Regions from separate parts of the Serratia sp. MMO-28 genome, predicted to be linked through region 1. Evidence: predicted binding sites of a transcription regulator. Region 1 holds the regulator's gene; the other holds the start of a gene.
What was found. The regulator Fur, encoded in region 1, represses iron uptake genes when iron is present. The targets are predictions, from matches to a motif close to ATAATAATGAGAACNACTATCAA.
Positions count from the first base shown of each region.

Region 2: a site for Fur is predicted at 8,601-8,623, ahead of sodA (superoxide dismutase [Mn]). Genes of this name have one in related genera too.

Region 1 covers NZ_JBBCVB010000007.1:74,673-90,386, reverse strand. The annotation lists gene kdpD (two-component system sensor histidine kinase KdpD) at 1-72, shown strand, start outside; gene kdpE (two-component system response regulator KdpE) at 86-775, shown strand; gene pgm (phosphoglucomutase (alpha-D-glucose-1,6-bisphosphate-dependent)) at 836-2,479, opposite strand; gene seqA (replication initiation negative regulator SeqA) at 2,556-3,095, opposite strand; gene WG891_RS08115 (autotransporter outer membrane beta-barrel domain-containing protein) at 3,549-4,223, opposite strand; gene WG891_RS08110 (autotransporter outer membrane beta-barrel domain-containing protein) at 4,168-6,852, opposite strand; gene WG891_RS08105 (hypothetical protein) at 7,414-7,830, opposite strand; partial or broken gene WG891_RS08100 (LuxR C-terminal-related transcriptional regulator) at 8,469-9,102, shown strand; gene WG891_RS08095 (hybrid sensor histidine kinase/response regulator) at 9,099-10,889, shown strand; gene ybfF (esterase) at 11,000-11,761, shown strand; gene ybfE (LexA regulated protein) at 12,075-12,362, shown strand; gene fldA (flavodoxin FldA) at 12,623-13,162, shown strand; gene fur (ferric iron uptake transcriptional regulator) at 13,487-13,933, shown strand; gene WG891_RS08070 (beta-N-acetylhexosaminidase) at 14,124-15,714, opposite strand, start outside.
Region 2 covers NZ_JBBCVB010000037.1:16,489-32,202, reverse strand. The annotation lists gene selA (L-seryl-tRNA(Sec) selenium transferase) at 1-480, opposite strand, end outside; gene WG891_RS23730 (glutathione S-transferase) at 494-1,123, opposite strand; gene WG891_RS23725 (DcrB-related protein) at 1,146-1,799, opposite strand; gene fdhE (formate dehydrogenase accessory protein FdhE) at 2,048-2,977, opposite strand; gene fdoI (formate dehydrogenase cytochrome b556 subunit) at 2,977-3,618, opposite strand; gene fdxH (formate dehydrogenase subunit beta) at 3,615-4,517, opposite strand; gene fdnG (formate dehydrogenase-N subunit alpha) at 4,530-7,577, opposite strand; gene fdhD (formate dehydrogenase accessory sulfurtransferase FdhD) at 7,797-8,573, shown strand; gene sodA (superoxide dismutase [Mn]) at 8,704-9,327, shown strand; gene WG891_RS23690 (methyl-accepting chemotaxis protein) at 9,451-11,382, shown strand; gene yiiM (6-hydroxyaminopurine reductase) at 11,488-12,159, shown strand; gene WG891_RS23680 (YibL family ribosome-associated protein) at 12,208-12,570, opposite strand; gene WG891_RS23675 (aminotransferase-like domain-containing protein) at 12,648-14,105, opposite strand; gene WG891_RS23670 (LysE family translocator) at 14,248-14,856, shown strand; gene WG891_RS23665 (MltR family transcriptional regulator) at 14,853-15,413, opposite strand; gene WG891_RS23660 (mannitol-1-phosphate 5-dehydrogenase) at 15,629-15,714, opposite strand, start outside.

The DNA.
Region 1 (15,714 bases):
GGTGCCAGTTTCCACTTTGTGTTACCGCTGGAAACCCCACCCGAGCTGGAAGGTGAAGGCTTTGACTTATAGATGATGAGGCACTGTGACCACAACGCCAACCAATATTCTGATTGTTGAAGATGAGAAAGAGATCCGTCGTTTCGTGCGTACTGCGCTGGAAAGTGAAGGGTGGCGGGTATTTGAAAGCGAGACCTTGCAGCGGGGGCTGATCGAGGCCGGCACGCGCAAACCGGATCTGATTATCCTCGATTTGGGGTTGCCAGACGGTGACGGGTTGAACTATATCCGCGATCTGCGGCAATGGAGCGCCATTCCGGTGATCGTACTTTCAGCCCGCCATGCGGAAGAAGACAAGATCGCCGCGCTGGATGCCGGGGCCGATGATTATCTCAGCAAGCCTTTCGGGATTGGTGAACTGCTGGCCCGGGTGAGAGTGGCATTGCGACGCCACTCCAGCAGCCAGCAGGAGAGCCCGCTGGTGACTTTCTCTGAGATTACCGTCGATCTGATCAACCGCCGCGTGCTGCGCAACGATGAAGATCTGCACCTGACGCCCATCGAATTCCGTTTATTGGCCGAACTGCTGGCCAACTCAGGCAAAGTGATCACCCAGCGCCAGTTATTGAGCCACGTTTGGGGGCCGAATTACGTTGAGCACAGCCATTATCTGCGTATCTATATGGGCCACCTGCGGCAGAAACTGGAGGCCGATCCGGCGCGGCCCAGACATTTGCTGACTGAAACCGGCGTCGGTTATCGCTTTATGCCCTGAAACCACATGCATGAAAAAAGCGCTGTAACAACAGCGCCTTTTCAGCATCAGAGCAAGAGATTATTTGGCTGAAGCTAATACCGCACTGACGATCTCAACCGCTTCATGTTCGATCTTCTCGCGGTGCGCAGCGCCGAGGAAGCTTTCGCAGTAGATCTTATAAGCTTCTTCAGTGCCTGAAGGGCGGGCAGCAAACCAACCGTTGTCAGTCATCACTTTCAGCCCGCCGATCGAAGCGCCGTTACCCGGTGCCGCGGTCAAACGCGCAGTGATCGGATCGCCAGCCAGCATGCTGGCTTTGACCATCTCAGGTGACAACTTGGACAATGCCGCTTTCTGTGCAGAAGTGGCCGGTGCCTGCAGGCGGTTGTAACTTGGTGCCCCAAAACGCTCGGCCAACCCATCATAGTGGTGTTGCGGGTTATCACCGGTTACGGCGGTAATTTCTGCCGCCAGCAAGCACATGATAATCCCGTCTTTATCGGTGGACCACGGCGTACCGTCGAACCGCAGGAACGATGCGCCAGCGCTTTCTTCACCACCAAAGCCGAAGCTGCCGTCGAACAGACCATCAACGAACCATTTGAAGCCGACCGGCACTTCCACCAGCTTACGGCCCAGATCCGCCACCACGCGGTCAATCATCGCGCTGGAAACCAGCGTTTTGCCCACGGCAACGTCCGCACCCCAGCGTGGACGATGCTGGAACAGGTAATTGATGGCAACGGCCAGATAGTGGTTCGGGTTCATCAGGCCTCTTGGCGTGACGATACCGTGGCGGTCGTAGTCAGGATCGTTGGCAAACGCCAGATCAAACTTATCGCGCAGCGCCAATAGGCCAGCCATGGCTGACTCCGACGAACAGTCCATACGGATAATGCCGTCGTGATCGAGGTGCATAAAACGGAAAGTCTGATCGATGGAATCATTCACCAGCGTCAGATCCAGCTTGTAATGCTCAGCAATGCGCTGCCAGTAAGCAATCCCGGAACCCCCGAGCGGGTCGACCCCCAGTTTCAGGCCAGCACGCTGAATGGCTGGCATATCAACCACTTCAACCAAACCTTCAACGTACGGCTGCACCAGATCCTGCGCATGCAAATGACCGCTGTTCCAGGCTTGCGCCAGCGTCTGGCGTTGCACACCCTGCAGTTTAAGCTCCAACAGCTCGTTGGCACGCTTTTCAATCACTGACGTCAGATTAGTGTCGGCCGGGCCGCCGTTAGGCGGGTTATATTTGATGCCACCGTCTTCTGGCGGGTTGTGCGATGGGGTAATAACGATGCCATCGGCATGTGCACCGCCCTTGCGGTTGTAGCACAGGATTGCGTGTGACACCGCTGGCGTTGGGGTAAAGCCGTTGTTCTCTTGAACTACTACATCTACACCGTTGGCCGTCAGCACTTCCAGCACAGAGATGAACGCAGGTTCAGACAAAGCATGGGTATCTTTACCAACATAGCATGGGCCAGTGGTGCCCTGCTGGCGGCGCACTTCAGCAATCGCCTGAGCGATAGCCAGAATATGGGCTTCATTGAAGCTTTGGCGCATCGCACTGCCGCGATGGCCTGAGGTGCCGAATTTTACCGCATGAGCAGCATTGCCTGCTTCCGGCTGCAGCACGTAGTATTGTGATGTTAGCTGGGCTACGTTGATCAAATCACTTTGCTGAGCAGGTTGCCCGGCACGTGGGTCATTCGCCATCGACTCTCTCCCTAATGCCCGAACTGCAGCCGGGCAATGTGTCGCTGACGGCCACCGTTACGGGCTGTTTGCTAAATTAGACAGTACCGCAAACTTTCTCGATCAGTTCCGCCGGGAACTGCATCGCCTGCATGATATTTTCGATCATGCTGCGCTTGCGGCCGGTATTGGTATTGGTAATTACCCAGTAAGGCGTGCCCGGAACGTGTTTCGGTTTAGTATGCGTTCCATTCGCCAGCAGGGTTTGCTGATCGCCGGCAAAATAGGTACGGGTACGGCCATGCAATGCATCGGTCGCCGCGGTAAAACCCACTGCATCAAGCGTATACAATGTGGAAAGTACCAGCATAAAACGATTTACAGCTTTGCTCTGTTCGGCGTATTCATCGGACAGCAACAGTTCACGCACGGCACGTACGCGATCGCGCGGAGGTTGCCCCACAGCGGCAGGCTCCAGCGCCTTAGCGCCCGCAGCAACGGGTGCAACGCGCACCGGCGGCTGACCAGCGGTAAACTTCAACATACGCCGTAAAATATCGGACGCACTTTCACCAATATGCTGCGTGTGGCTGGCAATATAGCGGTAAAGTTCCTCGTCGACTTCTATAGTTTTCATCTTTATCCAAAACAATAATTCAATTGATTTTTATAATGTTTGACGGTCATTAAAGAAAATCTCAATGCTGACCTACATTTTTCCAACCATCTGGTTTTACGATATTTCACTGCTTTGGCGTAGATTAACAGACTCTAGAGGGCCAGCCAACTTCCCCCGCTGCGACATTGGGTGGTCAGCACACGTTTCCACACAAGAATACGAGTGCTAACCCGCGGCGGTAAAAAATATCACTGTTCTGCTCTTATCTGGCATATCGCACTACCACAAAATGAACTCTTCTTTGTACTGGCTCGGGATAGGGGCAGGATGCGCTTTGATGACGTTGCCGCAACGCTGTACAGATCGAAAAATGGGGCACCAGTGGGTGCCCCATCATGGCCCGGCATACTCAGCTCAGGGCTAAAAGACTCTGTTAGCGTTAACCGCCCTGATTTCAGGGCTGGTTATTGATCAGAAGCTGTACCTCAGGCCCAGTTGACCATTAACGTCACGGAAGTCATTACTGCCCCGCTGGACCCCAATATTACCCGCAGCGCTCCAACCTTTGCCCAGCACAAACTGAACGCCAGCTTTAGCTTCATACACATTGTTAGCCAGTTTATGGTTAACTTTCGTATCATTCATCTCAACGGTCGCGTCGTTACCCCCTGACCACCAATTCAACTGTAAGAACGGTTGAATCTGATTAGCCTTGGGATCCAGTGCATTGCTGAACAACCGCACGCCAAGACGGGTAGTGGTCTGATTTTTGCGCTGTTCCGCAATCCGGGTACCGTTTTCCTCTGTATGACCATCACCATTGTAGCGGGTAAAAATCACCTGCCCTTGTGGTTCCAGATACAGACCGCGTCTCATGCCCTCATACAATGGCAATGCATAGCCCAGTTCCAACGATCCGCTCCAGGTGTTGGACTTATACTCTTCGCGAGCCAGTCCACTGCCTTGGACGTCATTGTCGTAGCGACCATACTGCAACCAGCTATCCAGATAGAGCCCAACTGGCGATGAGGCATTCTGGTACCAGGTACCGTAAGCACCAAAGCTGGTTCCCGTAACTTTGCCTTTAGCATTACGCCCGCTCAGATCGGAAATCGCTTGGGTATCGGCGCTGCCATAACCTAACATGATCCCATGTGTGCAACCGGCTTGCGCCAAGAGCATGCTGCAATTCACCACCAATCTGCATCACGTCCAGATCCGTCTCAACCGACAGTTGCTCGCCAACCCTGCCTGCATCCAGATTATTACGATGCCCACGGATCCAAACCGCCCCGTTGCCCTCTTTCCCTACAGCGCCCAACCCAGGCTCACCCATACGATCGGAACGAGTATGATCGAACATATGCACCGCTGCATTCTGGTTATTCAAATAGGCAGCCGCATCAACGCGTAGTAAAGAGGGTGAGTTCCCTGACTGTGGAGCCAATGGATCTGTAGCCCCAGGCGCAGGAGTTTCAGGCTGAGGTGGCACCAAGGGAACGGGTGCTTCTGGTGTGGGTACTTCAGGTTTAGGAACTATAGGCTTAGGCGGTTGTGGCGTACTCACGGCCTCTGAACGCAAGTACCAGTTACCGTTGGCAGGATCCTGCGCTCCCCCTTTGTGCAGCAGATACTCGTAAGCGCCCGCGACAACCGGTTTTTGCAGGTTAAATACGCCGTTGGACTCTTTAGCGACGCTGATAACCTCAATCCCCTCAACCGTTTTAGCGCCTTGCCCCCCGACGTTATTAACCTGTAACCAAGATTGACCACTGCTGCTGCCGGTGATCACCAGACGATCGGTAACCGAGTCATCGCCCCCAAGTACCGTATTCAGCCTCAGCGTGCCTCCTTCGCCTTTATAGCTGCCGTCGCCGCCGCTAAAGAAAGTGGCATTAGACAGAGTCAGTGTCATCCCAGCTTTGTTTGCACCGCCCAGATTGACAACCCCCGCATTATTCAGCCCGCTGAAATAGGCGCTGAAACCCGCCAGATCCAGCGTTCCTGCCTGCCCAACGCTGAAAACGGCGGGGCTAAAAAGGTTGGCACCAAAACCATTTGCTACCCCCGCCTGCAAAGTTCCCGCCACAACGTTCACTTGACCACCGATCATATTATCTTTGGACATCAGGCGTGTAACCCCGGTTCCTAGATGATTGATGGTGCCCATGCCGCTTAGCTTGGGGGCGAAATCCTGATTATCCGAGTAGTTGAAATTTAAAATACCGCGGCTGTGAAGAAAAACGCTGGGGGCTTCCAGAGTGCCCGCTTTGCCGCCCGTACCGATGTTGAGCACAGCCTGCTTAATCGAACCGTCACCGATTCGAACTTCCCCAGCACTGTTTACCTTCACCAAACCACCGTCGGCGATGGTCAAGGTGCCGTCACCGTTAGCCCCACCAATATTGATATATCCGGCCGATAGTAACGACCCTTGATCCTTGACCAGAATGCTACCGCTGGCAGGCGAGGTGCCAATGGAAACGCCACTGTATTTATCTGAACCCGTGCTGGTCACCTGAGCACCATCAGCGATGGTCAGGCTGCCGATACCATATACGCCGACATTCAGTACACCAACCTTAATTGAAGAGGTTGCACCGCTTACCACGGCGCTGCCTTGGCTGTTAACCCTCGAAGCGATATCAAGCCCTGCGGCCTCAAGGCTTCCGCCATTGATGACCTGTAGTTGCCCTTCCCCTCCATTACCCACCGTCAACACTGAGGACTTCCAGGTAGAACCGGTACCAGAAACCAGCAGCGTCCCTTTTCCACCCGCACTGTCCCCCAGATAATTTCTGTAAGAACCGCCGTCAAACACGGCACCGTCGGTAATACTGACCTTGCCCTCTCCTTGTTCGCCAGCCCGAATAACTACCCCACCTGGGGAAGACACCACCGATCCCACACCGGAAATATTCAGCTCACCATAGGCACCAGCCTGGGTTCCCAAATGTATCTCTTCTGTGCCCGCTTTGGCACCGTTGGACACATTCATCACCCCCTTGCCACCGTAGCCTACATACATGCTCGAGGAACCGTACTTGTTGTGATAAAGCTGGCTCCCTGCACCGTCAACATTAATGGTTCCCTGCCCCGTGGCACCATAGCCAACGATTACCTTGTCGAAGGTATCCAGTACAAACTTACCGCTGTCAGAAATGTTGAATTCACCGATTCCTTGGTTACCAACCATTACCTGATGGCCCAGGAGCTGGGAATTAGCCCCCATGATATTCAGCGTGCCTTTGGCGCCTTCATTTACCCCCAATTCAATAAATGAAACGTCCAGCGTCGCGGCATCAAACACCGAAACCTTGCCCTCTCCGGCGACACCAACTTTAAGATTCTGACCATAAAGAGGATCGTAGTTGTAGAGAGTCCAACGGGAGTTCGCTCCTGAAATGGAAGCCTCCCCTACAGAACCGGCTTGCCTTGCCAGATAGCCAGCACCGACCGTAGTCGCTTTAGCCCCTTCACTGATAGTGAGCTTGCCTGAGCTAATGTCACCGATTACCAAATCCACTCGGTTCCCTGTTTTCCAACCGTCTGGCTTAGTGCCCGGTACGGTTTCTTCTGTACCGCCGTCAATCACGATTTCGGCTGCACTGGCGCAGCCTACGGAACCGACCATACCGGCCATGGCCAGAAGCAGGCCGGGGGCAATAGCGACTTTGCGGTGTTGAAGGGATTTACCGCCACTGCGGGAGAGTTCAGAAACGGGCACCAGAGAACCCGTGCGGCGGTGGCGTACCAGACGATAAACTTTATTCATACAGAGCAACTCCTCCAATGAGTTTAATAAAATGCTCAGATGTTATTAGATTAATTATTTTTACAACCACAGAAATAAAAAACTCCCGTTTAAGGAAGCTACGCTAAATTATTTTCACATATGCATCAATCATTAACGGAGCATGTTAATAACCATAGAAAACCATTATATCATTAGCCATTTTAAGCTATTTATTAACATCTTACTCAGACAGACAAGAGAAATTCACGCGTATACATTAAAAAACTTATAATTCAATCCAATTGCTCGCTGCGAGAAATAAATTACTTCTTCTGCCTAACAAGAAAGAGTGGTTTTATGCGGCGTAGAGTCTGATTAATCACCACCTATTTTCAGGAAATCAAAGAAAATAACCATGTAGAGACGTTACATCTCAACTTTATTCTTTCCCTTCAGCGGTAATCATTGTGATGACATTAATATTTTCTAAAAATTTCAAAGCATTTATCGAAGCTCCCAGCAAAAGATTGCTGGGAGCTTAATTGACGCTCCATAACGAGTTATCATTGACCGCTAGGCCCACCTCAAAGGCAGTATCAACTACATGTGCCACCGATCAACGATGCCAGTGCTATCGAAAGTGATATAAAGAAAATCCGAATGGTATTCCGTATTTCCTGATACTTTAGCGGATGCCTTGTTCGCACTGTCTGCGGCATCCGATGCCGAGCTAGCCAGGCCAAGAGCACTGGAAACGGCACTTGCCCCGGGGATATAGCCAGCAATAGATGAGGCTGCGCTCAGATTACCTCTTACTTTATACTCCCATCGCACCTCGCCACCAGAATCAGCAGACTGATCATCCGGCACACCGTAAATTGCCTGAACCTGCGCCTTGGTTGTCTGTTTAGGTATAATATGTGCCTTTACATACGATGCACTGAATTTATCTTCCCCCATGGAACTGCAGCCGGCAAGCAGCAAGACCACCATCACACTCCATAAATACATGCGCATATCTTAATCCATTTGATAAACTATTTATTAATGCTAATAACCGAAGTCATCAGCTGTTTTCTTTGCATTAATGACTGTAAGCCAGCAAATCCATATTTATGTATAAAAACCCAAATGCACTGAACGGATAACATCAACAGAATAGAGTCGCTATATACAGCCATTTTATTTAAATAATATGAAAAAAATACTCGCTTATTAAAGCAGGCTGTTATTAACGCGTTGAAATGGTACGAACATAATCCCAAAAGCACAACCCTACTGAAGTAGGGTTTATTTGAAGCAAGAGTACCTTTAATCTAGATGCAACTTTAGCCTGAATATCTGTGCCATCCTATACCCACTTACTTCAAGTTACATGTGTGTTAGCCTTCCTTGATTTATTCAGTACTGGCTGGAATCAGTTCCTGAAGACTCACTGCGTCACACTCTTACCTGCAATTTGAATTTACTAGGGTACTGGCTTAGGTTTTATCTGCGCTGAGCCTATTGGACGGGCCTGTTATTTGTTCTGCTTATTATACACACAAAATGCTGCCACTCGTGTATCTTAACGAGTCGGCATGCCTCAGATAAAAGTGGACCATGACATGCCTAAGTCAACGCGAACGTTACATTGGTGACAAAAGGAGAGTGACGTGAGTAAACCTTACGCTTTAGTCGTTGACGACCACCCGTTGGTGGCCGGGGGCATAGCGGCATTTTTAGGCACACATTGTGGTTACCAACATGTATACGTCGCCACCAGCCGCCAGGAATGTGATGATTTGATCGAACAGAAGGGTCCCCCACAATTGCTGGTCTTGGATTTCTGGTTAGCGGATGGGACGGCTCTTCAATTAATCAGAAAACTTCCACAGGAAAATCCTAATATTCGTCTGCTGGTGATCAGCGGGGATGAAAATAATAATGTTCAACACAAAGCCCGTGAAATGGGAGCACACGGTTTTTTTTCATAAGCACGACTCACCACAGATCTTCAACCAAGCCGTTACGGCGTTGCAAAACGGGCAATTCTGGTTCCCAGATACCTCAGAACCATCGTCATTATCCTCATCAACCGTTAATTATCAGGAGTTTGGGCTGACCCAACGGCAGGCAGAAGTACTGACAATGATGCTCCGGGGATTTTCAAACAAAAGGATCGCCATGACCTTGGCCGTGTCTGAACAGACGATCAAAGAACACATTACCGGTATTCTCAGCAAGCTTGGCGTCAGCAACAGGGTCGAGGCTATCACGTTACTTCAGGGACGACGCTTCACAGTATGATAAATATCCTCAGTGATAAAGCTCCTCAGGGCATCAAGCCGCACTCGCAGCTCCGTTTATTAAACAATGTCCTAGCGCGATTGGTTTTTAGTATCAATGCTGTGCCTTTTGTCGGTATGGTGTTTGCCATTTGGCTCTATAAACTGCAACTCCCTTTAACCCCCATCATCTGTTGGATTGTTCTCTACCTTATTGCCGCCGTACTCGTCAGGATTTGGCATTACCGCTATCGCCAAAAACTGGGGACAACGGCTGACACCGCCATGCTGGCTCAGTGGTTACCTTGGGTGAATCGGGTAGCTTTGCTGCACGGTATCGGTCTGTCTTCGCTGATGATCGTGACAGCCATGAGCCAATCCTTTGATTTCACTCTGCTGCTCAATATCAGCATTGCTGCTATCATCGCCGCCAACGCGACACACCTTACCCCGCTACTGGGCGCATTCCAGCGCTTCTTCATCAGTTGCTGGGGAATATTGCTGGTACTGATCCCTTGGCGTTCGGGTGACGTTTGGCCAATCATCTTCTTGCTTAATCTGCTGTATGCCTTTGCCATTTACCGTCATGCCTTGACCTCACATGCCTTCTTCCTTCAGCAGGTGAAGCTGGAAGAGGACAGTATCTTATTGGCTGAGAAATTCCGCGTGGCAAAGGAAGAAGCGGAACAAGCATTACATGATAAAAACCTGTTCCTCACCACGGCTAGCCACGATCTTCGCCAACCGATTCACGCGATGGGATTTTTGATTGCAGCGATCGTACACAAGAATCGCGATCCCCTGCTGAATCCGCAACTCCATGATCTGCAGGAAAGTGTGCGTTCATTACACTTAATGTTCAACTCACTGTTAGACCTGACAATCATAGAAAATAATGCTGTCAATGTTCCGGCAACAGAAGTGGAATTAGTGCCATTAATCAACTCTATCGTCACTCTGTTTCGTGAAGAGGCGAATAACCGAGGCTTAACGCTACGTGCGCGATTTCCCCAGCAACGCTGCGTTGCTTTAGGCGATCTCTCGCTGCTCAAGCAGTCATTAATCAATCTGACGCACAACGCACTGCGCTATACGCAACAAGGTGGGGTGCTGATCTCTGTTCGCCCGCGTGGTAAAGAGTGGTTGATCGAGGTCTGGGACACCGGGATCGGCGTTGCGGACGCTGAAAAAAGCCAGATTTTCTCCCCCTTCTATCGCCCCGAGCTTGCCTGGCGTATAGACAGTGCCGGGCATGGACTGGGCCTGGCGGTGGTAGCAAGATGCGCGAAACTGATGAAAGTACAGTGCGGAATGAGCTCGATAGAGGGAAAAGGCTCACGTTTTTGGATGCGCGTGCCGGCCAGCGACACCGTGACGGCCCGGGCTCCATTAGCCGTTCAGCAGAAATCGTTATCCGCGCCACACAGAATGCTTACCGGAACCTGTCTGGTCGTCGACGATGATCCGCTGGTCACCGCCGCCTGGGCCAGCTTGATGCAGGCTTGGGGGGTAACGGTACGCTGCGTTGCTTCTGCCAACGAAGCTTTTACCCTGCTTGAAAGTGGTTTTTCTCCACAGGCGATTTTGTGCGATCAGCGCCTGCGCTCGGGTGAGAGTGGGTTCGATATTTTGCAGGAGTTACTCCACCGCTTCCCACAGGCCTGTGGCGCCATGGTCAGCGGCGAGTTTAATTCGGAGATATTGCAACAAGCGGAAAAAGAAGGCTACCTGGTGTTATCCAAGCCCTTGGAACCCTCGCAGCTGCATGCATTGCTTTCACAGTGGCTTTCCCCTGAACAAAATCGATGATTAGCCTCAACAACGTGCGGCTTGCAAGATCACCATGACATTCATCAGGCGGGCCGAGCTCTGCCTAATCATGATATTCTAGCGGGATGTCTTTAAGTCACGAACTCACCATGAAACTACATTATCAACTTTTAGCTTCTAACGCTCCCACGCTACCGGTGGTGTTGATCCACGGCATGTTCGGCAATCTGGATAACCTTGGCGTACTGGCTCGCGATCTGAATCAACAGCATCGGGTCATCAAAGTCGATCTGCGCAATCATGGCCTTTCGCCGCGTGCTGAAGAGATGACTTACCCGGCAATGGCGCAAGATCTGCTGACGCTGCTGGACGACCTGCAGGTGGATAAGGCCATCGTTATCGGCCACTCCATGGGGGGCAAGGCCGCTATGGCGCTGACCGCGATAGCGCCGGAGCGCATTGCACAGCTGATCGTCATCGATATCGCCCCGGTAGCGTATGACGTGCGCCGCCACGACAAGATTTTTACCGCTCTGCAGGCGGTCACCGCTGCCGGTATTACCCAGCGGCAAGCGGCAGCACAGCTCATGCGCGAATATCTGGACGAAGAAGGCGTAATCCAGTTCCTGTTGAAGTCTTTCAATGCCGGAACTTGGCGCTTCAACCTGCCAGTCCTGATCGCACAATACGAAAGCATTATCGGCTGGCAAGAGGTGCCTGCCTGGCCACATCCAACGCTTTTTATCCGCGGTGGGCTTTCGCCTTATGTGCAGGATCAATACCGCGAAAGCATTGCCCGTCAATTCCCTCAGGCCCGGGCTTACGTCGTTGCGGGCACCGGCCATTGGGTGCATGCGGAAAAACCGGACGCCGTGTTGCGGGCTATCCATCGCTTCCTGGATGATGTCTGAGTCAAAATGGTGAAAAAACGTGCTAAAGAGAATGAGTTAGCACGTTTCTGGCTAAGTTAGGCATTGTCGTTGCTCCATCTGCTGGGGTAATATGGCGCGCTATTTCCGACGCCTTTCAGGCTGCAACCTCGTGGGCTGCATATGGCCTGAAATCCTGTGGGATATAATTTTGCCACCCTGTCCAACGAGCAAATCTGTGCTTGGCTGGGGGTAAATTTGGGTTAGGGTTTATTAGCCCGAATGGTGTTAACTGAAGCGTCTTGAAGCGCAAACGCGCTTTTGGATACAAACTCCCTTGCAGTAGTCCGCAACAATGGCAAAAGAACAAACGGATCGCACGACGCTGGATCTGTTCGCAGATGAACGCCGTCCAGGGCGCCCGAAAACCAACCCGCTTTCCCGTGATGAGCAGCTTAGAATCAATAAGCGCAATCAGCTACGGCGTGACAAAGTGCGTGGATTGCGGCGCGTGGAGCTGAAAATCAACGCAGACGCCGTGGATGCTCTGAACAGGCTGGCGGACCAGCGCAACATCAGCCGCAGCGAATTGATTGAACAAATGCTGCTGGCAAAACTGGCGGAAGAACAACCAGAACAATGATCTTGGCAGCCGCACGCGCGGCGCGGCGTTAAGGATGACGCCAGATCAACACCGCTTGCAGTCATTCCCCAGGCATCGCATAAATGCGATAAAACCCCAGAGCAGATTTCTGGCATGATAGACATTTACTGGCAAGAGAGAGTCCCCAGGTTGAACTCTTGCCTTGATCTTACGTAATACGATCCCCAAAGAGTTCGTTGTTGCAGGTAAGCAACCGGCAGACTCCAGGTATCTCATTGAATTAAAAGGTTATCTGTACTATGGCTCATGTAGGCATTTTCTTTGGCAGCGATACTGGCAATACCGAAAACATTGCCAAGATGATCCAGAAAAATCTTCAGCAAAAGTTTGGCAAAGAGGTCGCTGAGATCCGCGACATCGCCAAAAGCAGCAAAGAAGATCTGGAAGCTTTCGACATCCTGCTGCTCGGCATCCCAACCTGGTACTACGGTGAAGCACAGTGTGACTGGGATGATTTTTTCCCAACGCTGGAAGACATCGACTTCAACGGTAAGTTAGTCGCCCTGTTTGGTTGTGGTGACCAAGAAGACTATGCAGAATATTTCTGCGATGCGATGGGTACCATCCGTGACATCATTGAACCACGTGGTGCCGCGATCGTCGGCCACTGGCCAACAAAAGGCTACCACTTCGAAGCCTCTAAAGGCTTGGCAGATGACGATCACTTCGTCGGCCTGGCGATTGACGAAGATCGTCAGCCAGAACTGACCAATGACCGCGTAGATGCCTGGGTCAAACAAATCAGTGAAGAACTGAGCCTGGCCGATATCGTCGGCTAAGCCCTCCAGATATTGCACAAAGCCCTGCAAAGCGCATAGTATTGGCTGCAGGGCTGCCATCGGCATCACGTATTAGAGCAATAGAAGCTACAAGTCTGTAACTTCCCGCACCATCACGGTAGACTGAAGTATCGGTTTATCCCATCCATCAAGACGTTGCATGTACTCTATGCAACAGTGCAGATATACCTTTGTTAACAACCGACGGTTTCTATTTAGGGCAAGCGGTTCTATAATGAGACGCAATTAACTCTTTTTGTGCCGACCGATGCCATAGGCGAAAACGCCTCAACTTGATTAGCATAGTAACAGGACTGAATCCGCATGACTGACAACAATAACGCATTGAAGAAGGCCGGCTTAAAAGTCACGCTTCCGCGACTCAAAATCCTGGAAGTCTTGCAAGATCCGGCATGCCATCACGTCAGTGCGGAAGATCTGTACAAAAAACTGATAGATATGGGTGAAGAAATCGGCTTGGCAACGGTTTACCGCGTGCTGAACCAATTTGATGATGCGGGCATTGTGACGCGTCACAATTTTGAAGGCGGGAAATCCGTGTTCGAACTCACCCAACAGCATCACCATGATCACCTGATTTGCCTGGATTGCGGCAAAGTGATCGAATTCAGCGATGAATCTATCGAAGCGCGTCAACGTGATATCGCCAAGCAGCACGGCATCAAACTCACCAATCACAGTCTGTATCTGTATGGCCATTGTGAAGTGGGTGACTGCCGCGAGAACGATACGCTGCACGACAAAAGATAGCTCTACTGACCAGAATTGAGGAACCGCCCGCGAAACGGCGGTTTTTTTATGCCCGTAATTTACAGGCAAAAAAATCCCCGGACCTGCCGGGGAAAACAACGGCTAAACATAACTCTCTTGCAACACTTCTTTCAGACACAGGACACATTTGCAGCCCATCCGCCGACACGCAGATGGGCTATTTTTTAGCTTAGGCTTTTACTGGCTCAGCACGGCTGAAGCGCTTACCGTCTGGGCTGATAGCACGAACTTGAACATCATCCGCTACGGCCGGGCGTGCGCGATCGTCGTAACGCTGCCACTGTTTGCCACCGTCGGTAGAATATTCAATCCCCAGGCCTGGCAGGGCGATGTTGGCCTCCAGCTTACCATCGACAATGCGTGCCCCTGGGACTGGCAGACGGTAGCTCACGCCGCCTTTATCCAGCTTGGCCAGTTCGCGTTGCCCGATCAGGTTGGCAAAACGCAGCCAATCTTTCTCCAAGGTTTTGGTATCAACCTGATGGGTTTCGCCGCCTTTATACTCGCGACCCGCTTTATAATCCTGCTCCCAACTCGCACGGTGCCAGGCACGTTCTGCGACAGACAGCGCGCGTGGGAAGATCATGTACTCCATTTGCGGATCGGTACGCACAACCTCACTCCACAGCTGGGCGGAGAGACCATAGGCACCCGGCCACGGTTTGTCGCTCTTGGCGCTGAAGTGGTTGCCATCTCGGTCAACCGAAGTTTCAGCATTTTGCGGCAGGTTGTTTGGCGCAAAGCTGAAGATCTTCTGCTCATCGCTGAAACGCGTGCCCCAGTAGTAACCATGCTCGTCTGGGGTCACTTCATACGGGAAGTCCATATAGACATAGTCCGGGTTAGAGATCACCACGTCATAGCCTTTGTTCGCCCAGTCGTTAGCCGAGTCGAAACCGCCCCAGTACAGGGTATCCCAGAAGTTCACCGCAACATTCTTGGTGGCGAAGGCTTTTGAATCTTTGGCATCTTTCAGGCCATCCTGCCACGCCTGCATTCTGTCAATGCCGTGCGCTTTCACCAGTTGGCTGACCTCCAGGCCGAAGTAGCTTGGCAAGTGTTCCATATCTTCCACTTTGCCTTCTTTAACGATCGCCTGACAAACCTGAGACTTGGCCCATGGTTTGTCTTCTTTGCTCAGATCAAGAATGCCCTTGCCCGCTTCCGGCTTCTTCACGTCGGTATAACCGGCACCTAAGCGGATGTTTTTCGCTTCATCCCCACCAAAATGCCAGGTTTGCAGCGGCTGACCGGCTTCTTTGTGCATCTGGGCAACTTCGCCAATCACCTTATCTACAAAGTTCTTGGATGAGTCCAGGCACGGGTTCAGGTAGCTCTGGCGGTTAAAATACTGCACCGAGGTGGTATTAGAGGTATCGGTCGGATCCACCAGACGGAACTCATTCGCCTCTTTCTCTTTGCCTTCAGCCAGCAGTTTCTTGTAGCGCGCTTCCATGGAAACAATCGCTGCACGGGCGTGCGCAGGCATGTCGATCTCAGGGATCACTTCAATCTGGCGTGCCTGAGCATATTTAACGATGTCGATATAATCCTGACGGGAGAAGAACCCACCGTGCGGTTCTGGGCCTGAGCCGTATTGCGGTAGCAGACAGGTGGTTTCGCTCAGATCGTGGCAGCGCTGCCCCCCCACCGCGGTCAGTTCCGGCAAGCCTGGGATCTCAATACGCCAGCCTTCATCGTCCGTCAGGTGGAAGTGGAATTTGTTCAGCTTATAGGCCGCCATCTGATCCAGCAGGCGC
Region 2 (15,714 bases), on a different contig from region 1:
CATCAGCAAAACCGCTGCGGCGTTGTTGTTGACGATGCAGGCGTCCTCTGCCCCAGTGAGCTGGCACAGCAAATCCGCAATGGCCCGATCGCGGTGGCCACGCCCGGCACCGTCCAGATCGTATTCCAGCGTGACGGCGCTGCCCATTGCCTGCACCACCGCGTCGATCGCCGGTTGCGCCAGCAGCGCGCGGCCAAGATTGGTGTGCAGCACGGTGCCGCTGAGGTTGAACACCGGTTGCAGCGCCGGGCGTTGCTGCTGGCTCAGGCGCTCAAGCAGCGCCTGCGGCCAATCGTGGCACCACGGCGGCAATTGCTGGCAGGTTTTAATCGCTTCACGCGCCTGTGCCTGCATCTGGCGCAGCAGATCGCTAATCAACGTCTGCCCGTGCTTTGCCACCAACGGTTCAACGGCGGGATCGCGCAGCAAACGGTCGATGGCGGGTAGCTGGCTGTAAAGTTGCTGAGATTCAGTGCTCATGAGCGCTCGGTTTTCAATTTTTAATGGTATCGGCAGAGTGGGGCGGCATGGTACGGGTAAAGCTTTCGCGGGCGAACAAGCGTTCCGCCAGTTTGATCAGCGCAGGGCGATCAACACACCAGTTGGGCACAATGCGGCGGAAATTCAGGTAGCCCAACGCACAACCGGTGGCGATATCCGCCAGAGTCAGTTGTTCCGCGTTCAGTAACGCCCGTTGCTGTGCCAGCTTCTCCAGTGCGTCTAAACCATGCAGCACCTTTTGGCGCTGGCGCAGTATCCAGGCTTCGTCCTGCTTTTCCGGCGCGCGTTTGCTTTCGCGAAACAGCGTAGCCGCGGCTTCGGTCACACCATCCGCCAGCGCTTCAACCTGGCGGATACGCAGCGCGGCCTGGCGATCTGCCGGCAAAAAGGCCGGGGCCAGCGCCTGTAATTCGAGATATTCGGCAATCACCCGCGAATCGTAAAACACCTCGCCGTCATCGGCGATCAGCACCGGCACTTTACCGAGCGGATTGTATTCCACCACCCGGCTGCCTGGCTCAAACGGCGGGTCGTTGACAAACTCAAACTCCCGCCCTTTTTCCAGCAGCATCACCGCAATCTTGCGTACAAAAGGGCTGGTCTCACTGCCAATCAGCTTCATCAATCATTCCCCCTTAGCGCCGCTATTTCACCGCCAGCGTATCGATAATCCGCTGCACCAGTGCCTGATGCGCTTCCGGCGTTTTACCCGGTGACAACATCTGCAATGTCACCACCCGTTTATTGAACACCGTCAGCACAATAGTGGAAACCACTTTCTGCCCATTTACCGTTTGCTCGGTATCCAAACGATGAAATTTCTGTTTACCGACGGTGAAATTCTGTTCTTTGGTTTTCTTGATGTTCTGATAACGATCGCCCAATTCGGTCATCATGCTTTGCGTCAGATCTTTCAGCATCGCATCGCTGGTATTGAGCTTCATGCCGGCTGGCGGGATCACTTCAGATGTTACGGTACGCTGGCGCGCTTTACCGTCGAGGAACAGTTGGATAATGGATTTATCGTCGTTGACGATGCCGCTCAGCTTGGTTTGATCGCTAAACCCCGCAGGCAATTCGAAGGTGATTTTGCCCTTTTGCAGCGCAACGCGTAAACCGGGCGGAGGGGAAGGTTTGGTTTCTGCCGCGGGCGGAGGGGCTGGGGGAGCAGGCTGGGTGACAACCGGCTTCGGCTGCGGCTTGGGGACTTCCGGCTTTTTGGTATCCTGGTTATCGCAGGCCACCAGCCCGGTCAGTAAAGCAGCAAATACTATCAATCTGACAATCATCTTCAGCATCATCCCTTTCCCTATACTCGTCGTGGCGTAACCGTAGCAACTCACTCCCGCGTTTGCTAGATGCCCAAGCCAAAATTAGCGGTTCGCCCCAGCTCTCCCACAGGGAGAGGGAGCCAACCGGTGCTCTCAATGAGTCATGGGTATCAGCAATGTTCCCTCTCTTTCGGGGAGAGAGTTAGGGTGAGGGGGAGCAACTGACATCGCGTTAAAGCCTCTCACCCCCACTCCCGAGAAGAACGCCGCGGGTGTTACTCGCCAGGGAACAGGAACGGGTTGATACTGCTGCGGGCAAAGCCTTCCTCTTCCATCTTGGCATCAAGCACTAATGACGCCAGATCGTCGGCCACCGCTTCCACCTGCGGGTCTTTTTCCTGATAGAGAAGCTTCAGGTAAGTGCCGCAATCGCCACAGCTTTCCGCTTTGATCGCCGCCTGCTCACTGTCCAGTGACCAGTAGTTGAGATCGCGCGTTTGCTCGCAGTTAGTGCATTTCACCCGCACCACGTGCCATTCGCTTTCACACAGGTTGCAATGCAGATAACGCAGGCCGTTCACCGTGCCGATGTGCACCATACCGGATACCGGCATACTGCCGCACACCGGGCAAAACTGGCGGTGCTCACCGTATTCGGCTCGCGCCTTACCGGGGATCTGGCTAGCCATCTGCGCCCAATACAGCGACAGGGCAGCCCAGATAAACGGCGCTTTATCGCTGCCCACTTTGGCAAACTCATGGTTCAGCAACGCACTGGCCATCAGCTCCAGCTCATGGGCGGAGGCTTTTTCCAGGTTTTCCAGCACCGGAACCACGTGTTCTGGTGCCTGTGGGCGCAATTCGGCGATCAGCGATGCCAGCAGTTTGTGCCAGTGTTCACTGCGCGGGTAAACGCTCACATCCAGCGGCGGTTTGCCGTTGGCGGCCCCCTGCACCAAGGCGGCAGTGAGATCGAGCACCAGCGGATTATCGTGGCACGCATTGTTCTGCGCGGCCGCGATACTGGCAGCAAAGTTAAGGTAATCGCCCAGCGGATGGTCTGTGGCCAATTGGCGCAGACGTTCAGCTCGGCGGGTATACAGGCTTTTCAGATTAGCGAAAAGTAACGGCGGAATGGTTTCCGCCGTTGTGGACTTCTCGCGCTGTGCCCCTAACTGCTCTTTAGGAACGATGCGGATACTCATCAGGGTTTATCTTCCTGTTGTTTCTCGCGGACCTCACGGTACCAGCGCGGATGGTGTTTCTTGGCCCAGGCCGCCGGAACAGTGCCTTCCACCATCGCGGTAATGGTGCCTTTTATCCACAGAGCGGCATAAATGTGCACCATAATCGTGATGATCAAGCCCACCGCAGCCAGCGAATGCACCAGCAACGCCAAACGGATCAGCGGGATAGGGAAGGCATGGGCGAAGTACGGCCGCCAGATGACGATGCCGCTGGCCAGCAACAGCACCAGACTGATGATCGCCACCCAGAATACGCATTTCTGCCCGAAATTATAACGCCCGGTGTCATCCCCCTCCACTTCCTCATTCAACGTGATTCTGTGGATGTTTTTGGCCCAAACCAGATCGTTGCGGTTGAACAGGTTATATTTCCAGTAGCGCAGGAACATGATCATGAACGCAGCGAACATAATCACCCCGGCAAAGGGGTGCAGAATGCGCGCCAGCTGTGGCGTTCCGAAAATGTTCATCAGCCAGTTGAAGGAGGGGAAGAAGAACCCCAGCCCGCTGATGGCTGCCAGAATAAAGCAGAACGCTACAACCCAGTGGTTCATCCGCTCCAGCGCGTTATAACGCTGAATTGGCTTTTCCTTCCTCATTTGCGCGTCTCCTCATCGTGTGGCTTGTCGTCATCTTCCTCTTCTTCGACGCGGTTTGGACCGACACCGATGTAGTGGAACACGCTAGCCGCAAAGGTGGCAGCAAAACCGACGGCTGCCAGCGGTTTCCAGATCCCTTTCCAGAAGGTCACCGCCGGGCTGATGGTCGGGTTGTCCGGCAAACCGTGATAAAGCTGCGGTTTGTCGGCGTGATGCAGCACGTACATCACGTGGGTACCGCCCACGCCCGCCGGATCGTACAGACCGGCGTTCTCGTAGCCACGGGTTTTCAGTTCACCGACACGCTCCGCGGCGATATCCTTCATCGCCTCTTTGGTGCCAAAGTGGATCGCCCCGGTCGGGCAGGTTTTCACACAGGCCGGTTCTTGGCCGACATCAACGCGGTCAACGCACAGGGTGCATTTGTACACCCGGTTGTCTTCCTTGTTCATGCGCGGCACGTCGAACGGGCAACCGGCGATGCAGTAACCGCAGCCGATACAGTGCTCAGACTGGAAATCGACGATGCCGTTGGCGTACTGGATAATCGCCCCTTCCGCCGGGCAGGACTTCAGGCAGCCAGGATCGGCGCAGTGCATGCAGCCGTCTTTGCGGATCAGCCACTCCAGTTTGCCGTGCTCCTCCACTTCAGAGAAGCGCATCACCGTCCAGGATTTGGCGGTCAGATCGGCGGGGTTATCATAAACCCCGACGTTGTACCCCACTTCATCGCGGATGTCGTTCCATTCAGAACACGCCACCTGACAGGCCTTGCAGCCGATACAGGTGGTCACATCAATCAGCTTGGCCACTTCTTCCTGGTGGTCACGGGCACGCGGGGCCGGTGTTAAACCATTGGTCGCGGATTTACGAATGATGTCTTGAGATTGCATTGCCATAACTCGTCTCCGTTACACCTTTTCCACGTTAACCAGGAACGCCTTGAACTCTGGCGTTTGCGTATTGGCATCGCCAACAAACGGCGTCAACGTATTGGCGATAAAGCCTTTCCGCGCCACACCCAGGTAACCCCAGTGGATCGGGATACCGATGGTGTCGACATCCTGCCCGTTCACCTGCAACGTGCGGATACGCTTGGTGACTACCGCCTTCGCCTTGATAAAGCCACGGTTGGAACTGACTTTCACCAGATCGCCGTTCTTGATGCCTTTCTTCTCGGCCAGCTTTTCACCGATCTCCACGAACTGCTGCGGCTGCGTGATCGCGTTAATCAGCGAGTGCTTGGTCCAGTAGTGGAAATGCTCGGTCAGACGATAAGTGGTGCCGACATACGGGAACTTGTCAGCTTTGCCCATCGCGGCCAGATCGTCTTTAAACACGCGCGCCGCCGGGTTGGACACCACGTTCGGGTGCAGTGGGTTAGTGCCAAGCGGCGTTTCAAACGGCTCGTAGTGCTCAGGGAACGGCCCTTCCGCCATTTTATCAATGGCAAACAGGCGGCCCATGCCTTCCGGCTGCATGATAAACGGCCCAACGTCGCTGCCTGGCGGTGCGGCGCTGTAGTCCGGGATATCAATCCCACTCCACTTGGTGCCATCCCACTCGATCAACTGACGTTTGGCATCCCACGGTTTACCGGCAGGATCGGCAGAAGCACGGTTATACAGAATGCGGCGGTTGAGCGGCCACGCCCAGGCCCAGCCCAGCGTGTTGCCAAGGCCGGATGGATCGGCGTTATCACGGCGCGCCATCTGGTTACCCGCAGGCGTCCAGCTACCGGCAAAGATCCAGCAACCGCTCGCCGTCGTACCGTCATCACGCAGATGCGCGAAGGTGCTGAGCTGTTCGCCTTTTTTCGCCAGCACTTTGCCTTCCGGATCGAGCACGTCCGCCAGCGCTTTGCCGTTGTTTTCCATCGCCACTTCTTCTGGTGCCGGAGCATCTGGAATCAGGTAGTTCCAGCTCATGTTCAGCACCTGCTCAGGCAATGCACCGCCTTCACGGCCGTACATCTCGCGCAGGCGCAAGAACAGCCCAGACAGAATTTCACCGTCTCCCAGCGCTTCGCCCGGAGCATCAGCCCCTTTCCAGTGCCATTGCAGCCAGCGGCCGGAGTTGACGATCGAACCGTTCTCTTCGGCAAAGCAGGTGGATGGCAGGCGGAACACTTCGGTCATAATCTTCGAAGGATCAACGTCATTCGATTCGCCGTGGTTCTGCCAGAAAGTGGCCGTCTCGGTATTCAACGGATCGATGGTCACCAGGAATTTCAGCTTGGAGAGCGCATCGACCACTTTGTGCTTGTTCGGGAACGATGCAACCGGGTTGAAGCCCTGGCAGAGGTAGCCGTTAACCTTGCCCTGCGACATCATTTCGAAGTACTGCAGCACGTCGTAGCCTTTGTCCCACTTCGGCAACCAGTCAAAGCCCCAGTTGTTTTCTTTCTGTGCTTTGTCGCCGTAGAAGCTCTTCATCAGGCTGACGAAGAATTTCGGGTAGTTGCTCCAGTAGTTCACCTGGCCCGGCAACAGCGTTTTCGGCGTGTTGGCCTTCAGGTAGGTGTCCAGATCCGGCTGTTTCTCGGAAGGCAGCGTCAGGTAGCCCGGCAGGCTTTGTGACAACAGGCCGAGATCGGTCAGGCCCTGGATGTTGGAGTGGCCGCGCAGGGCGTTCACACCACCGCCTGCCATCCCCATATTGCCGAGCAGCAACTGGATCATCGCCATGGTACGGATGTTCTGTGCGCCGACCGTGTGCTGTGTCCAGCCCAGGGCGTACAGGAACGAGGCGGTTTTGTCGTTGGCGCTGGTTTCGGCGATATATTCGCAAACCTTGATAAAGTCTTCGGTTGGCGTACCACAGATATTGTTTACCACTTCTGGCGTATAGCGGCTAACGTGCTGTTTCAGCAGGTTCCACACGCAACGCGGATCTTGCAGGGTGACGTCACGCTTGGCAAAGCCGTTCTCATCAAGCTGGTAGTTCCAGGTGGTTTTATCGTACTTGTGGTTTTCCGCGTCGTAGCCGCTGAACAGGCCATCGTCAAAGCTGAAGTCTTCGCGCACCAGCAGGCTGGCGTTGGTATAGGCTTCAACGTATTCACGGTTGATCTTGTTGTTGGTGATCAGGTACAGCAAGACGCCCGACAAGAAGGCAATGTCGGTGCCAGAACGGATAGGCGTGTAAAAATCCGCCACCGATGCGGTACGGGTAAAGCGCGGATCGATGACGATCAGCTTGGCTTTATTATGAATTTTTGCTTCCATCGCCCAGCGGAAACCCACTGGATGCGCTTCTGCCGCATTACCGCCCATGACGATAATTAAGTTCGCGTTCTTGATATCAACCCAGTGGTTGGTCATCGCACCGCGACCAAATGTTGGAGCAAGACTTGCTACCGTTGGTCCGTGTCAGACACGCGCCTGGTTGTCTACGGCAAGCATGCCGAGAGCGCGACTAAATTTTTGTGTCAGGTATCCGGTTTCGTTGCTGGAGGCCGAGGCACACAGCATACCGGTGGTCAGCCAACGGTTGACGGTGACGCCTTTATCGTTGGTTTTTACAAAGTTGGCATCGCGGTCTTCTTTCATCAGCTTGGCGATGCGGGTAAAGGCATCATCCCAACTGATTCTCTGCCATTTGTCAGAACCTGGCGCGCGATATTCCGGGTATTGCAGGCGGCTTTCGCTGTGGATGAAATCCACCAGACCGGCGCCTTTCGGGCAAAGCGCACCGCGGTTTACCGGATGATCCGGATCCCCTTCGATGTGGAAAATGCTCTCTTTGGCGTTTTTCGCGCCATCTCCAAGGCTGTACATCAACAGCCCACAGCCGACTGAGCAATACGTACAGGTATTACGGGTTTCACGGGCGCGCAGCAGCTTGTACTGCCGGGTTTCCGCTAACGCCACTTCCGGGGCAAAGCCCAGAGCAGCTACCGTCGTCCCTGCCATACCGCCAGCGCAGATCTTAAAGAACTGCCTTCTGCTGACCTGCATGGGGGTCTCCTTTCACTCGTGTTGTCACATTGTTTCAAATGGCGCTTTCCCCGATAAAGCTGGAAGCGCTAAAATCACTGTTCTTATGTTGGTTTGGCCAGAAGGCCGCAACGACGCCGCGATGATATCATAGCGGACTTGGGGTTGTTACAAACAGGTACCACTAAAGTGAACAAAATAGACCCAAAGCAACCTACAAACGCGACTGCGATCACAGGCATGATCCAGGCCCCGGTTTTTCAGCGCGGGCAACTGTCTGCTGCGCAGCAAGACTGGCTGGCGCAAGAGGTTCCGGTCGCGCTGGTCTATAACGGCATTTCCCACGTGGTGATGATGTGCACCCCTAAAGATCTGGAGGCCTTCGCCCTGGGTTTTTCCCTGTCGGAAGGTATTATCGACTCACCGCGCGATATCTACAGTATAGAGGTAAATCCCACCTGCAACGGCCTTGAGGTGCAGATTGAGCTTTCCAGCCGCCGTTTTAGCGGGCTAAAAGAGCGCCGCCGCGCGATGGCGGGCCGCACCGGCTGCGGCGTCTGCGGTATTGAGCAACTGGCGGATATCTTCCGCCCGGTCACTCCGCTGCCGTTCAGCCAAACCTTCTCGCTCGCCAATCTCGATCGCGCACTGGGGCAACTGCGTCAGGTACAGGAAGTCGGCCAGCATACCGGCTGCACTCATGCCGCCAGTTGGATCTCGCCGGAAGGTGAGTTGCTCGGCGGCTGTGAAGACGTGGGCCGCCACGTGGCGCTGGACAAAATGCTCGGCCTGCGCGCCAAACAGGGCTGGCAGCAGGGGGCGATCCTGGTTTCCAGCCGCGCCAGCTATGAGATGGTGCAAAAATCAGCAATGTGCGGTGCCGAGATCCTGTTCGTGGTCTCTGCCGCCACCTCGCTGGCGGTGGAGATCGCCGAGCGCAGTAACTTAACGTTAGTCGGTTTCAGCAAACCGGGCCGGGCAACGGTGTTTACGCATCCACAGCGCATTGTCGATTAGCACAGAAACCACACAACCCATACGGCATTGATAATCATTTTCAATCTCATTTAATACCCTATAATGGGACCCGATTGCTTATGCGGTGCTCATGCCTTGCGCCGCCCAACACCCATTGGAGACGATGATTATGAGTTATTCACTGCCATCCCTGCCTTATGCTTACGACGCACTGGAACCGCATTTCGATCAGCAAACGATGGAAATCCATCACACCAAACACCACCAGACCTATGTCAACAACGCCAACACCGTGCTGGAAGCTTACCCTGAGCTGGCTCCGCTGAGCGTTGAAGCGCTGATCCAGGATCTGGATAAAGTCCCTGCCGACAAACGCACCTTTATGCGTAACAACGCGGGCGGCCACGCTAACCATAGCCTGTTCTGGAAAGGCCTGAAAACCGGCACTACGCTGAGTGGCGATCTGAAAACCGCCATCGAGCGTGATTTCGGCAGCGTGGAGAAGTTCCAGGAAGAGTTCGAGAAAGCCGCAGCCACCCGTTTCGGTTCCGGCTGGGCCTGGCTGGTGCTGAAAGGCGACAAGCTGGCCGTGGTTTCCACCGCTAACCAGGACAGCCCGCTGATGGGCGAAGCCGTTTCTGGCGCCTCTGGTTTCCCGATTATCGGCCTGGACGTGTGGGAACACGCTTACTACCTGAAATTCCAGAACCGCCGCCCGGATTACATCAAGGCCTTCTGGAACGTGGTGAACTGGGACGAAGCGGCGAAACGCTTTACCGAAGCGAAAAAGTAACCGACGCGTTTCCAACACTGCCCGCACCGATGCGGGCATTTTTTTGTCTGCCTGTCACTAAAGCCTGGTCATTTATTGCCGATATTTTGTTCACTTAACGATCGCCTTGAATAGGAAAATCTTATGGCGGCACTGAAAACATTGGCAGGAAAGTTCACCCATCTCACCGTAGGTAAAAAGCTTTCGTTGGGATTTGCCTTGATTTTATTACTGGCCATCATTATCGCCAGCACCGGGGGATATTATCTTCGTCTTATTGAATCGCGTACCGAACGCATCGATTTCAGCGCCCAGATAACCAATGAAATCAGCCAGGCGAAATACGCCCGTGCCATGTTCGGCCAAACGTATAAAGTTGATTATCTGAACAGCAACCGCACGCATATCGAGAATGTGGTCAAGCTGATCGCTCATGCGCAGGAGCTGGATTGGGATCCGCATAGCCGCCAAGAGCTGGAGTCGCTGAAAGGGCTGATGAACAAATATCAGCAGCAGCGAGATAGCTTCCAGCAGGCGGTGGCGAAGAAAGATAGGATACGCGCCACCTGGAATATGTCCGAGCTGCAGGAGAGTCTGAGCCAGGTTGAACAACAGTTAGCCCAGGGCGAACTGCAGTTGGCTTTTGCCCAGCTCAACCAGAAGCTGACCCTGATCCGCTACTATGCCCGTGGCCTGCTGCTGAGCCCAACCAAGGAGGCAGAAACTCCGTTGTTGCTCGCCATCGACGACGCCCACAGCGCGGCCGATGCGATCAGCCAACGTTTACAGGACACCGACCGGCCATTGCTGCAACCGCTGTTGACGGCGCTGGATGAGTACAAAGACCGTATTGCGGTTTACCTACCGGCTTATGAAAACGAACAACAGCTCAGCCAGCAATTAGGCGACACCGCGCAGAAAGTCGATGCGCTGATCGGCGTCTTTATGAAAGACGAGCTGGCGCAAACCAATCAGAATATTGATACCGCACAGCTACAGATGGCGATCATTGCCGTGATTGCGATTCTCATGGGCCTGCTGGTGTCATGGCGCATCACATTACAGATTACCCGCCCGTTGCACACCACGCTGGCGCTGGCAGAGCGCATTGCAACCGGCGATTTGCGCCAGGCGCAAACCAGCACCCGCCGCGATGAGCTGGGCCAATTGCTGAATGCCGTGGCGGCCATGAGCCAGAATCTGCGCGATATGATCGAGAAAATCCAGATGGGCGTCAGCCAGGTGTCCACTGCCGCCACGGAAATTGCCGCAGGCAATACCGATCTCTCCTCACGTACCGAACAGCAGGCGGCGGCAGTGGAACAAACCGCCGCCAGTATGGAGCAGCTCACCGCAACGGTGAAACAGAATGCCGAAAACGCGCATCATGCCAATCAGTTGGCCACCGATGCCTCACAAACCGCACAGCAGGGCGGCCAGTTGGTGAGCCAGGTGGTCAGCACGATGCGTGACATTTCCGGCAGTTCACAGCGTATTGCCGAAATTACCACCCTGATTAACGGCATTGCTTTCCAGACCAACATTCTGGCGCTGAATGCGGCGGTGGAAGCGGCTCGAGCCGGTGAGCAGGGGCGCGGTTTCTCGGTGGTGGCCAGTGAGGTGCGCAATCTGGCCCAGCGCAGTGCGCAGGCGGCGAAGGAGATCGAAGGGTTGATTGCCGAGTCCGTCAGCCGCGTACAGACCGGCACCACCTTGGTGGAAAACACCGGCAACACCATGGAGCAGATCGTCCGTTCGGTGACGCACGTGCGCGATATCATGGCAGAGATTGCGGCCGCCTCCGATGAGCAAACGCGCGGCATCGCGCAGATCGGCCAGGCCATTGTGGAAATGGACCACACCACCCAGCAGAACGCCGCGCTGGTGGAAGAATCCGCTGCCGCCGCCGATTCGCTGGAGGAACAGGCGGAAATGCTGTTGCAGAGCGTTTCGGTCTTCCGCTTAGCCGATCGCCATGAGCCCAGTGAGGTGAAAACGGCAACGCTCAAAGCCCCTCCGGCCGGCAAACCGCGGGAAACCAGCACCACAGCAGAAAACAACTGGACCACTTTCTGACACGGTCCCGCCTGGTGATACCAGGCGGGTTGTGCTGTTGCTCACCGCCGACTCAGGGTATTCTGGGCTGTACCCCTGGTTTGCACTATGAAAGTGGAGGCAATGATGCAGCACCCCGAGGTTTATACCGGCAGCATCCAACCCTATGCAGGCATGCGGCCCAGCGCCATAGCCAAACGCCGGGTCGATGGCGCAGTGATACTCACCCCGCTAGGCTTGGTAGGAGATGAACAGGCAGAAAAGGTCCACCATGGCGGGCCGGATCGCGCGCTCTGCCACTACCCTCGTGAACATTATACCCACTGGCGCAAGCAGTTCCCGGCGCAGGCCGAGCTGTTCGAGGCCCCGGCGTTTGGTGAAAACCTTTCCACCCTCGGCCTGACCGAAGACAACGTGTTTATGGGCGATATCTACCGTTGGGGGGATGCGCTGATCCAGGTCACTCAGCCACGTTCACCGTGCTTTAAACTTAACGCACATTTCGCGATTGACGATCTCTCGGTGCTGATGCAACAAAGCGGCCGCTGCGGCTGGCTCTATCGCGTTATTGCAGCCGGTATGGTCAGCGGCGATCGGCCGCTTGAGCTGGTCACCCGCAGCAGCGACGTTTCTGTCGCCGAAGCCATTGGCATTGCCTGGCACCTGCCGTTCGACGCAGAGCAGTATCACCGCCTGCTGGCGGTAGCCGGGCTTTCTGCCAGTTGGAGCAAAACCATGCTGACGCGCATCACGTCCAGCAGAATTGAGGACTTCAATCGCCGCTTGCTTGGCCACTGAAGCAGGGGAAGAGCGTCTGGGGCGAGCCCTTGTGCCCCAGCATCGCAGTCAGAAGGCTTTTTTCGCGTAACCGGTCACCACTTTCAGGCCCATCTCACGGCCTAGCGCCGTCATTGGGTGCACTACGATCAGGCCGCGCACATTTTTCTTCAGCGAACCCATATCCGCCTGCTCTTTTTTGGTGATCTCACGGCTGAACGGCAGTTGGCTCAGCTTCTGGGCTTCTGCACTCAGCTTCTCTACGCGCACGTGCTTCAGGCGTTCAATTTCTGCCGCCAGCTTCTCTTTTTCTTTGGTGTGCTGCGCGATCAGGTCGACATTGCCCTGTTGGATCACCGCGGTATCTTTATGCTTCAGTGCGTCCAGCAGGTCGCTAAGGCGCTTAATCTCTGCCTTTTCTATCTCTTTCATGGTCTTTGGCCTGTGTATGCCGCTATTGGCACGCTAAAAATGATGCAGGCAGTATAGCAAAACGCCGATCGTTCGTCTTACGCAATTCCCGCTGACAGCCCGCTCATTTCGCAGGCTTTGGCCCCCACGCGCGCCAGCGCCTGGGTGTAGCGCGCATCAAACGGATAACAGCAGGAAAGCCGCAGCCCATTACGATAACGCCCGCTGGGGGAATACAGCGTGCCCGGCGTCAGGCAGATCTGTTCTTCAAGCAACTGGTGGAACAGCGCTACCGCATCCACCGCCGGCGGGAACTCAACCCAGAACACAAATCCCCCTGCGGGCTGCGTCGCCCGCGTGCCGCGCGGGAAATGGCGGGCGATCAGCGCTCTGGCCTCTTCCACCTGTGCGGCATAGCGTTTGCGCAGGTTGCGCAAATGATGATCGTAGCCACCGGCTTCCAGAAACGTCGCCAGCGTTTCCGACAGCAGCAGTGACTCCGACATGGAAGAGACCGCCTTCAGCTTATGCAGCGCTTCGCTAAAACGCCCACCGGCCACCCAGCCAATGCGGAAATCCGGTGCCAACGTTTTGGTAAAGCTGGAGCAGAACAACACCCAGCCATCGCGATCGAACGATTTCACCGCCGGGCTGAGCGCACTGCCGAATTGCAGTTCGGCGTACAGACCATCTTCGATCAGTGGCACCTGGTGATCGTTCATCAGCCGTGCCAGCCGTTTTTTCGCCGCCAGCGGCATGGTGCATCCGAGCGGGTTTTGCACCGTCGGCATGGCGATCACCGCATTAAGGCGTTTTTCTTGCAGCAACAGTTCCAGTGCGTCCAAAGAGAGGCCATGCTGCGAGTCGGTCGGGATCTCCAAGGCTTTCAGCCCCAGGCTGGCGAGCAGCGGCAGCAGGTAAAAGTAGGTTGGCGATTCCAGGCCCACGCAATCGCCCGGTTTGGTGGTGGCGCGCAGCGCCAGTTGCAGCGCCTCCATGCAGCCGTGCGTCAGGGTGATATCTCCTGGCTCCAGCAACATACCCAAGGTCATTGAGCGCCGGGCGACCTGCTGGCGCAGCCGCAGGCTGCCGGGGGGCAATGCGTATTGCCCGATCAGGTTCGGCTGGCGGCGCAGTTGTGAAGCAAGCATACGCCCCAGCTTGCTGCCGGGATAAAAATCGCTGGTTTGTGGGCAAGCCAGCGACAGATTGGTAAACGCCGGATTCTGCTGGGCGGCAAACACGGTATCGATCAACGCCAGCACGTCATCCGCCGGTTTTTCTATGCGGTTACTGGGGGCCGAGGCGGTTTTCAGCGCCGGTAGCGTGGCACGCACATAGAAGCCGGACTGGGGCCGCGCTTCGATCAGCCCACGGTCTTCCAACTGGCGGTAAGCCGCCACCACGGTATTGATGCTGACGTTATGGGTCTGCGCGCAGCGCCGTACCGAAGGCAGGCGGCTGCCGGGCAACAGGGTGCCACGGCGAATCGCCACCGCCAGCGTATCAGCCAGTTGTCGGTAACGAATGTCCGGGGTCTCATCAAGCAGGGTCACAGTTTGGCTCCAATTAATGGTTACAGTTTTAAAATAGCGTAACTGTAACCATAACAATACTGCATTTCTGGTTCTGTCACCATTCCCCTTCGGCCCTTATGCTGATAACCAACCCGCATCTCTACCCTTTAGGAGCTTTTCTATGCTGGATTCAGCCTTTGTCAGTTACGTTACCGTGATGTCAATTACCCCCGGCCCCAACAACCTGTTGCTGGCATCGTCCGGCGTCAACTTCGGCATCCGCCGTACCTTACCGATGGTGTTCGGTATCAGTGCCGGTTGTGCGGTTCAGCTTGCGCTGACCACCACGCTGCTGGCCGTGATCATCAACTGGGCTAGTGCCATCCGCTTCCCATTGGCCGCGTTAGGTTGTACCTATCTGCTGTGGCTATCGTGGAAACTGTTCAAAGCCGCGTCACCGGATGCCACACAGCAGGCGCAGCCAATGCGCTTTATCGGCGGTGCATTGTTCCAAGCGGTCAACCCGAAAGCCTGGCTGATGGTGATTAATGTGGCGATCCTGTTCACCCCGCGCGAAGGGGCCACCCTTAGCCACACGCTGCTGACTATTGCCGGTTTTACAGCGGTAAATATCCCTTGCGTTCTGGTGTGGGCATTGATGGGCGATCGGCTGCGCCACGCGCTGCGCGTGACCTGGAAGCTGAGATTATTTAACGCGCTGATGGCAGGTTTGATGGCCACAACCGCATTGTGGCTGCTGTTTGATGAATGGCGTACTGCCTTCGCTTAAGGCTTTTGCGCACCCAGCGGAGAGAGGCGGGAGGGTTGTTTGGCTCCGATACCGGCCAGCAGTTCGGTCACCGACAGCACCATGGTGGAACGCACCATCTGCTGGTAACGCTGGTGCTGCATGGCAATCAGCGATTCATCGGCTTCGCCGGGCTGCAGAAAGGTCGGCACCGGCGGCAAGGCGCTGACACAGTGCAATTCGCTAAAAGGGCCAAGGATTTCGTCATCGATAAAGCGGTATTCCGAGCCATCGTGATTCAGTTCTTCACGCATCGCCATCAGCAGTTCAGCATCTTCATACTCGTGGCGTGAAATCACGCCCAAGCCGTACATCAGCTTGAGACGGACCGAAAGTTCGCCCAGCGGCCCTTCGCCGGACAATAGCGGTTCGACGGCATATTTCACCGCGTAGTCGTCTTTGCGGAACACTTGAACCACCAGTACGTTAAGCGCTTCTGCCAGCAGATCGACCGCTGCAATCAGAAAACTGCGCACCGTCTTACCTGCGTTCAGTTTTTCCAGAACTTTATTTTCAAATGCCTGTGCTTGTTCCATCATCGCTTTTCGCATGGCGTGGGGACTGTACTTTAACACTCTATTGTTCATCAATCGTTGCCACTAACCAGGCTTCGTTGACGCGATCCGTTGGCAAACGGACTGCGCAGCGTACACGGAGTCAGTACAGAGGTCGAGCATACTCTTATGCCAGGCTCCCCCGTTCCCTCACCCCGGCCCTCTCCCACAGGGAGAGGGGGGGCACATGCCCAACCTGCTTAGCGCTGCTGCATGGCGTTATAGGCAGCGACCGCTTCGCTCACTACGGCACTGTCAGCCGGTAAACCGGAGATTTGCGCCAGCG